Regions from separate parts of the Flavobacterium maritimum genome, predicted to be linked through region 2. Evidence: riboswitches for the same ligand, from Rfam matches in the RefSeq annotation. Region 2 holds a riboswitch; the other holds the start of a gene.
What was found. A riboswitch is a leader RNA that binds a small molecule or an ion and turns the genes downstream of it on or off. The one in region 2 is predicted to bind cobalamin.
Positions count from the first base shown of each region.

Region 1: it holds a riboswitch for cobalamin, as region 2 does, so the genes downstream of both, ABEB23_RS02035 (TonB-dependent receptor plug domain-containing protein) here and metE (5-methyltetrahydropteroyltriglutamate--homocysteine S-methyltransferase) in region 2, are expected to answer to the same signal.

Region 1 covers NZ_JBDLZY010000001.1:457,577-461,795, forward strand. Annotated here, with positions in the region: gene cobT (nicotinate-nucleotide--dimethylbenzimidazole phosphoribosyltransferase) at 1-705, shown strand, start outside; gene ABEB23_RS02025 (adenosylcobinamide-GDP ribazoletransferase) at 768-1,574, shown strand; gene cobC (alpha-ribazole phosphatase) at 1,559-2,083, shown strand; cobalamin riboswitch at 2,181-2,391, shown strand; gene ABEB23_RS02035 (TonB-dependent receptor plug domain-containing protein) at 2,422-4,219, shown strand, end outside.
Region 2 covers NZ_JBDLZY010000006.1:151,056-155,274, reverse strand. Annotated here, with positions in the region: gene ABEB23_RS13990 (HesA/MoeB/ThiF family protein) at 1-367, shown strand, start outside; gene aat (leucyl/phenylalanyl-tRNA--protein transferase) at 473-1,108, opposite strand; cobalamin riboswitch at 1,373-1,565, shown strand; gene metE (5-methyltetrahydropteroyltriglutamate--homocysteine S-methyltransferase) at 1,751-4,075, shown strand; gene ABEB23_RS13975 (RDD family protein) at 4,189-4,219, opposite strand, start outside.

The sequences.
Region 1 (4,219 bases), on a different contig from region 2:
GTAAATTATGATTTCCCTACGAATACGAATTTGATTGCCGCAAAAGTCGGAAAAGGAACCCAGTCATTTTTACAGGGTTCAGCGATGAGTATATCCGAATTGCAGGAATGCTTTGCCAAAGGCGGGGAGATTGTAAATACAATAGCAAGGACAGGAAGTAATTGCATCGGTTTTGGAGAAATGGGGATTGGGAATACTTCAACGGCTTCGGTTTTAATGAGTGTTCTTACCGGAATTCCGATAGAAGAATGCATCGGAAAAGGAACCGGAGTAACAGATGAAAAATTATTGCAAAAGCACAGTTTACTCAAAAAAGCCATTGATGATTATAAAGGTTCAAATGAATTAGATGCAAAGTTGGCTCATTTTGGAGGATTTGAAATCATGCAAATGGCTTCGGCAATGCTTTCGGCTTTTCAAAATGACATGCTTATTCTTGTTGATGGATTCATCTGTACAGTCGCATTTCTGACCGCTTATAAAAAAGATCCACGAGTTATCAAAAATGCCATTTTTTGCCATTGTTCTGCAGAACAGGCTCATTTGAAATTGCTGGATTATTTGAATGCAAAAGCATTATTGCAGCTTAATCTGCGTTTGGGAGAGGGAACCGGTTGTGCAATTGCTTTTCCGATCATTGAATCAGCAGTTGCATTTTTGAACGAGATGGCCAGTTTTGAATCCGCAGGTATTAGCGGTCAGTAGAAACGCACTGCAGAGATGCACGGCAGTGCGTCTCTACACAATAAATAAATTCAATTTTAAAAATGAAAAAAGAACTACATATATTTTTTACCGCACTGATGTTTTATACCCGCATTCCATGTCCCAAAAACATAGATCACAATCCTGATTATTTGAATAAGGCCTCCCGTTATTTTCCCTTGGTGGGTTGGATAGTTGGTGTAATTAGCTTTTCGGTTTATTGCCTGTCTTCTTTTTTCTTTACTCCAGAAATAGCGATTGTTCTTTCTATGATTGCTGGAATTCTTACTACAGGAGCTTTCCACGAAGATGGTTTTGCGGATGTTTGTGATGGTTTTGGTGGAGGCTGGACAAAAGAAAAAATCTTGATGATCATGAAAGATAGTGCTATTGGAGCTTATGGCGCCATTGGTTTAGCAGTACTGTTTTTACTTAAGTTTCAGGGTTTGGTTCAATTAATTGATGATTCCTGCAATCATAAATTTGCAATTTACAATTCACAATTTGTAATTTTATTGCTGTTTGTTGCAGCACATTCTGTTAGTCGTTTGGCAGCGGTTTCGATTGTTTTTACTCACAATTATTCACGTGAAGATGCATCGAGCAAGAGCAAACCGATTGCGCAGAGTTACACTTGGCGCGAAGTGTTGGGAGCTTTCTTTTTTGGATTAGTGCCTCTTTTTATTTTGTCTTTTTTTCAATGGCAACTTCTGTTTGCTTTAGTTCCTGTTTTTTTAACTCGATTTTTTCTCGCTCGCTATTTCCAAAAATGGATTGACGGGTACACGGGAGATTGTCTTGGAGCTACCCAACAGGTTTGTGAAGTTGTTTTTTATTTATCAATTATTGCTTTATGGAAGTTTATTTAGTTCGCCATACCGAAACGGTTTGTGAGAAAGGTGTTTGTTACGGACAATCAGACGTTGCATTATTAGAACCCTATTGGGAACAATTTGATGTTATAAAATCGCAAATTCCACATGAAGCCACAGTATATTCCAGTCCGTTGATACGTTGTGTAGAATTGGCCCGTTACGTATCTGAAACATCAATTATTACTGATTCCCGTTTGATGGAAATGGATTTTGGTGATTGGGAAATGACGAATTGGGACTTGATTCCTTCAGATGATTTCACGCCTTGGATGAATGATTTTGTAAACGTCCGTGTTCCAAATGGGGAAGCTTTTACAGACGTATTTGATCGGGTAGTTGATTTTTTGGAAAATGAACTGGAAAGAAATACCTCGAAACCTATTGTTATTGTGGCTCATGCCGGCGTAATACGAAGCATCTTGTGTAAGATATCAGAGTTACCATTAAAGGATGCCTTTCAAAATAAAGTCGATTTTGGTTCGGTTTTGAAAATAGAGTTGTAATTTTAAATGTATTTATAAGTATTTGATTAATAGTTGTTTGTTTTAATTTATGTCTAAATTCATATTTAAATTTGATTTTTAGCTGAATTAAGTTTTATCTTTGCCGCCGTATTAAGGTTGCTGTTTAGTTTTTTTAAATCAGCATTAAAAGGGAATTAGGTTCAAAACCTAAGCTGTTCCCGCAACTGTAAGCTACAAAGCTTGTTGTTATCTACAAGACCACTGAGTTAACTGAATTTATTTCAATTTCTTGGGAAGGTGAACAACAAGACGCAAGCCAGGAGACCTGCCTTTTACTTAACAAATATCGACCTTTCGGGTAAAAAGGTTCTGAAATTATGACTTTAAAAAAACTAATAGTGTTTTGCCTGCTATGCTTGTGCCAATTGATTTCGGCACAGAATGACTCTATCACAAAGTTGAAAGAAGTTATTATTTCTGATTATAATCTCAAAAAGTTTTCTTCTTCGCAATCAGTTTCAACACTCAATGATTCCATTATCAACAAAAACGAAGCATTGCTTACGGATTTGTTAAACTTCAATTCGGTTATTTATTTCAAAGAATACGGTCGTGGAATGCTCTCAACAGTTTCCTTTAGAGGAACAACAGCTTCGCAAACGGCAGTAATCTGGAACGGAATCAATATCAATTCACAGATGAATGGGAGTACTGATTTTAATACAATTTCAGGATCAGATTACAATTCGATAAGCATAAAAGCAGGAGGAGGAAGTGTTATTTATGGGAGTGGTGCTATTGGGGGAACTGTTCATTTGAATAATGATTTAGCATTTTATAATAGATTTGAGAATAGTTTAAAACTTGATTATGGAAGCTTCAACACAATTGGAGTAAATTATAAAATGAATGTTTCGAATGAGAAATGGAGTACCCAAATAGGTTTCTCTAAAAACAGTTCTACTAACGATTATAAATATCCAAACAATTATAATTGGAAAGGAGAACAACGTTGGAATCAGAACGGACAGTACGATTTGATGAATTTGAATGCTAATTTTGGATACAAATGGAATAAAAACAGCAGTCTCAAATTATACAGCCAAACCTCAAACACAGATCGAAATACTTCTTTGATTTCGGAATCTGAAACAAAATCAAAATACATTAATAGCTTTAGCCGTAATTTGATTGAATACAATGGCGATTTTAAGCAGTTCACGACTAATTTTAAAACAGCATACGTTTTCGAAAATTACCAGTATTTTGCAGATATTGACCGTGATTATTACAGTTACGGTAAGACGGAAAGCTTAATCACAAAATTCGATTTGGGATACCAACTTTTTAAATCGACACTCATTAATGGTGTGTTAGATTATAACAGAACCAATGGATATGGAACAAGTTTTGGCAGTCATGTCCGTGAAATTAGTTCAGCTTCCTTGTTGGTCAAACAACAAATTAATAAAGAATGGCAAAATGAATTTGGTATCCGTAAAGAATTCACAGATAATTATAAGCCGCCAGTCTTATTTTCAGTAGGTTCTTCCTATTCGTTTAGTGATTTGTATGATTTGAAATTTAATTTTTCACGTAATTTCAGAATTCCAACCTACAATGATTTGTATTGGGAGGAAGGAGGAAATCAAAATTTGAAACCTGAAAGTTCCTATCAGGCGGAAATTGGAAATGTCTTTTCTTTCAAAAAAATAACCCTTTCCCAAACTATTTATTACATCAAGATCAAAGATTTGTTGCGATGGGTTCCTGGGAATAATGGTATTTGGGCGCCCCAAAATACGGATAAGGTGTATACTTATGGTGCTGAAACTTTACTAAGTTGGAAAACCAATTTTGGAAAAAACTATGTAAGTGCAGACGCCACTTATGCGTATACGGTTTCAAAAAATGAAGAAACTAATAAACAACTGTTTTTTGTACCGTATAATAAAGTTACAGGATCTTTAGCATATTCCTATGCCAGATTATCAGCTAATTATCAGTTCTTGTATAACGGATTTGTATACACAAGATCAGATAATGACCCAAATGAAATCATAGACGACTATACTGTTTCGAACATTGGAATCGATTATGATTTTAAGTTTTTTGACTCTTTTAAACTGGGTTTTCAAATTCTAAACGTCTTTGAGGAGGAGTATCAAAGTTTAG
Region 2 (4,219 bases):
GATCATCCGAAATTTTGATGTGATTGTAGACGGTTCAGACAATTTTGCCACCCGTTATTTGGTAAATGATACTTGTGTGACCTTGGGAAAATCATTGATTTACGGCAGTATTTTGAAATTTGAGGGACAGCTGGCAGTTTTCAACCATAATGGAACTAAAAATCTACGAGATTTGTTTCCGGAACCACCAAATCCAAAAGACGTTCCTAATTGCAACTTAAACGGCGTTCTGGGAACACTACCAGGAATTATTGGTTCTATGATGGCGCATGAAACTATGAAATTGATACTGGATTTACCTTCATTAGAAAATGAACTGATACTTTTTAATACATTGGACTGGAGTTTTAGAAAGTTGAAATTTTAAGAAAAGCATTCCGTTTCCAGTCACAGTTAAAAGTAAAATCAGCTACGGATATTTTTGATTTATCAATAGTTTTCAGACTGAAAAACCGCGACTGAAAGCTGAATATTATTCACTCAATATCTTCATAAAATCTTCCCTGTCAATTTCTCTACAGCCCAAACTTTCGAGATGCGGATTATAGACCTGACAGTCCAATAGTTTATAATTGGCTGCTTTTAACTGCTTGACCAAAGCGATAAAAGCCACTTTGGAAGCATTCGAAACTTTAGAAAACATACTTTCGCCACAAAAAATATGACCCAAATCTATCCCATATAATCCACCAACCAATTCATCATCCTGCCAAACTTCAACTGATTTGGCTGTACCCAATTCATGTAATTTGCAATAAGCCTCAATCATATCATTGGTAATCCAAGTTCCATTTTGACCGTCACGTTTTATGTTTTGACAATTCGAAATAACATCCCTGAAATTCTGGTTGAAGGTCACTTTAAAAATATTGCGATTTAGAATGTTCCGCATACTTTTCGAAACAATCAATTCATCCAGGAACAATACCATTCTGGGATTAGGAGACCACCAAAGTATCGGATCATCTTCTTCAAACCAAGGAAAAATACCGCTTTTATAAGCTAGTTGCAAACGCTCGGGTGACAAATCCCCTCCAACAGCAAGAATTCCATCAGAATCAGCTTCGGAAACAGGAGGGAAAAATAGTGTTTTAGATAAGTAATACATTAAATAGTCAATATGAAAAAACGTTTCTGCTAATTACTAAAAACATCTGTTCAATTTTTTTATGAAGTAAAAATAGAGAATTATTTTCAGCCTGAGAACAGTATTTCAAAGGAAAAAGCACCAACTTACATTCAAAAAGACATCCTCTTTCAATCGAAAAGAAAAAGCCTAAAATCGATTAAAATAACAAATCAGTACATTTAACAATTTAAACTTTAGCTTTTTTGTAATACTTTTGTACCGAATTTAAGTTCTTAATTTATTTCTTCATCAACCGATAAGGGTTTTACTTAACTGTAGATTAATAGGGAATCGTGTGTAAATCACGAACTGTCGCGCAACTGTAAGTAACACAAAAAGTTTTTATCTGAAATAAGATCCACTGTTCGTTTAACCGAATGGGAAGGATGGTAAAAATGTTACAAGTCAGGAGACCTGCCTTTTATCGAATTGACAATGCTTTCGCGATTTGAAGCAATAGTCAGGTATGGTGCGTTCTAAACACGACAAATATTTACTTTATATTTTGTTGTGCATTTCTCTTTTGCAACGTATCCCCCTTTCTACTCTTTTATTTTTGCTGGCATTTGAAATGCATCAAGAGCTTTTAACTGATCTATTCATCATTTAAAAAGCAAAAAAATGCTAACAAACAATCTTGGCTACCCGCGCATTGGTAGCAACAGAGAACTCAAAAAGGCTTGCGAGTCTTACTGGGCCGGAAAGATTTCGGTCGATGAACTTTTAGAAACTGGAAAATCCATCCGTAAACAAAACTGGCAACTACAGGCCGAGTCCGGAATTGATTTAATCCCTTCCAATGACTTTTCGTTTTATGATCAGGTTTTGGACTTATCGCTTACATTAGGTGCCATTCCGGAACGCTATCACGAATTGGGAAAAACGAATAATACAACCGATTTGTATTTTGCAATGGCCAGAGGAGCCCAAAAAGACGGACAAGATGTCGTTGCCATGGAAATGACAAAATGGTTTGACACCAACTATCATTATATAGTACCTGAGTTTACCAAAAAACAAGCTTTTATATTGTTTTCTGAAAAGATAATTGATGAGTTCATAGAAGCCAACGACTTAGGAATCAAAACAAAACCCGTACTTATTGGTCCCGTTTCCTATTTACTTCTCGGTAAAGAAAAAGAAGAAGGCTTTCACCGTATAGACCTTATCGAAAAACTACTTCCTGTTTATTTTGAAATTTTAGAAAAACTGGAAGCTCAAAATGTAGAATGGGTTCAGTTTGACGAACCATTTTTAGCATTAAACCTAAGCACTAAAGAACGAAACGCCATCACTTATGTGTACAACGAAATCAACAAACGCTTTCCTAACATCAAAATAATCCTTGCCAATTACTTTGATTGTTTTGGAGAAAATCTTGCAACAGTATTGGCACTACCCGTTCATACTTTGCATTTAGATCTGGTGCGTTGTCCCTCGCAATTAGATGACATTTTAGAATCTGGTCAATTATCAGAAAGTGTTTATCTCTCCCTTGGGGTTGTGGATGGCAGAAATATTTGGAAAAATGATTTCAAAAACTCATTAGCCATTATCAAAAAAGCAACCGATGCACTTGGTCAAAATAGAGTCCTTGTTGCTCCTTCCTGTTCTTTGATTCACAGCCCTTGTGATTTAGAATTAGAAACAAATACTACTACTCTAACTCCAGAAATCAAACAATGGATGGCTTTTGCCAAACAAAAACTAGAAGAAGTACAGTTACTCCACTATTTTGCCGCGAACGAAACCGACGTTAATAACTCCATCCGTTTCCAAGAAAATGCTGTTGCCAACGAAAACAGAAAAACATCTCCTTTGATACATAATGAAAAGGTAAAAAGTCGTGTCGCCAAGATTACTGCTGCAGATGATCAAAGAAAAAATTCATTTGCTGTTCGTAGAAAAAAACAAATCGATGTATTGAACCTTCCATTATTTCCAACCACAACTATTGGTTCTTTCCCGCAAACAAACGAAGTCCGCAGTTGGAGAGCCAAATTTAAAAAAGGAGAACTGACAGCCGCGGCATATAATGATTTGCTTCAAAAAGAAACCGAAGAAACTATCCGTTTTCAGGAAGAAACCGGCCTGGATGTATTAGTTCACGGAGAATTTGAACGCAATGACATGGTGGAATATTTCGGAGAGCAATTAGACGGATTTGCCTTCACCAAAAACGGTTGGGTACAAAGTTATGGTAGTCGTTGCGTAAAACCTCCCGTTATTTACGGTGATGTTTCAAGACCAAAACCAATGACTGTAAAATGGTCTTCTTACGCACAATCCTTGACTTCAAAATGGGTAAAAGGAATGCTAACCGGACCTGTAACAATCTTACAGTGGTCATTTGTACGTAATGACCAAGCACGTTCTGAAACCTGTACCCAAATTGCATTAGCCATCAGAGATGAAGTAATTGACTTAGAAAATGCAGGAATCAAGATTATTCAAATTGATGAACCGGCCATTAGAGAAGGACTGCCTTTACGGAAAGAAGAGTGGGCAAATTATCTGGATTGGGCCGTAAAAGCTTTTAGAATTTCGGCAAGCGGTGTAAAAGATGATACCCAAATTCATACACACATGTGTTATAGCGAATTCAATGATATCATTCAGAATATCGCAGATATGGATGCTGATGTCATTACAATAGAATGTTCCCGTTCGCAAATGGAATTATTGGATGCGTTTGCCAACTTTAATTATCCAAATGAAATAGGACCCGGAGTATATGATATTCATTCGCCTCGTGTACCCAGCAGCAAGGAAATGGTACAATTATTAGAAAAAGCTTCGGCGGTAATTCCTGCTGACCAGCTTTGGGTCAATCCAGATTGTGGTTTAAAAACACGCCATTGGGATGAAACTAAAAAAGCGCTAATTGAAATGGTAGCAGCTGCACAAGAGATGAGAGTCGCTGTGGAAAACATTACCCTTATTTAGTTTTAGTTTGTTTATTTTTTTTTGGAAAAACCTAGTAAATCTTTGATATACTAGGTTTTGTTTTTATAAAAACTAAGAAACATTACAAAAATCAATACGTAAATTGCTTTTATTTAAATTTCAGAATCCTTACCAATTTCTTCA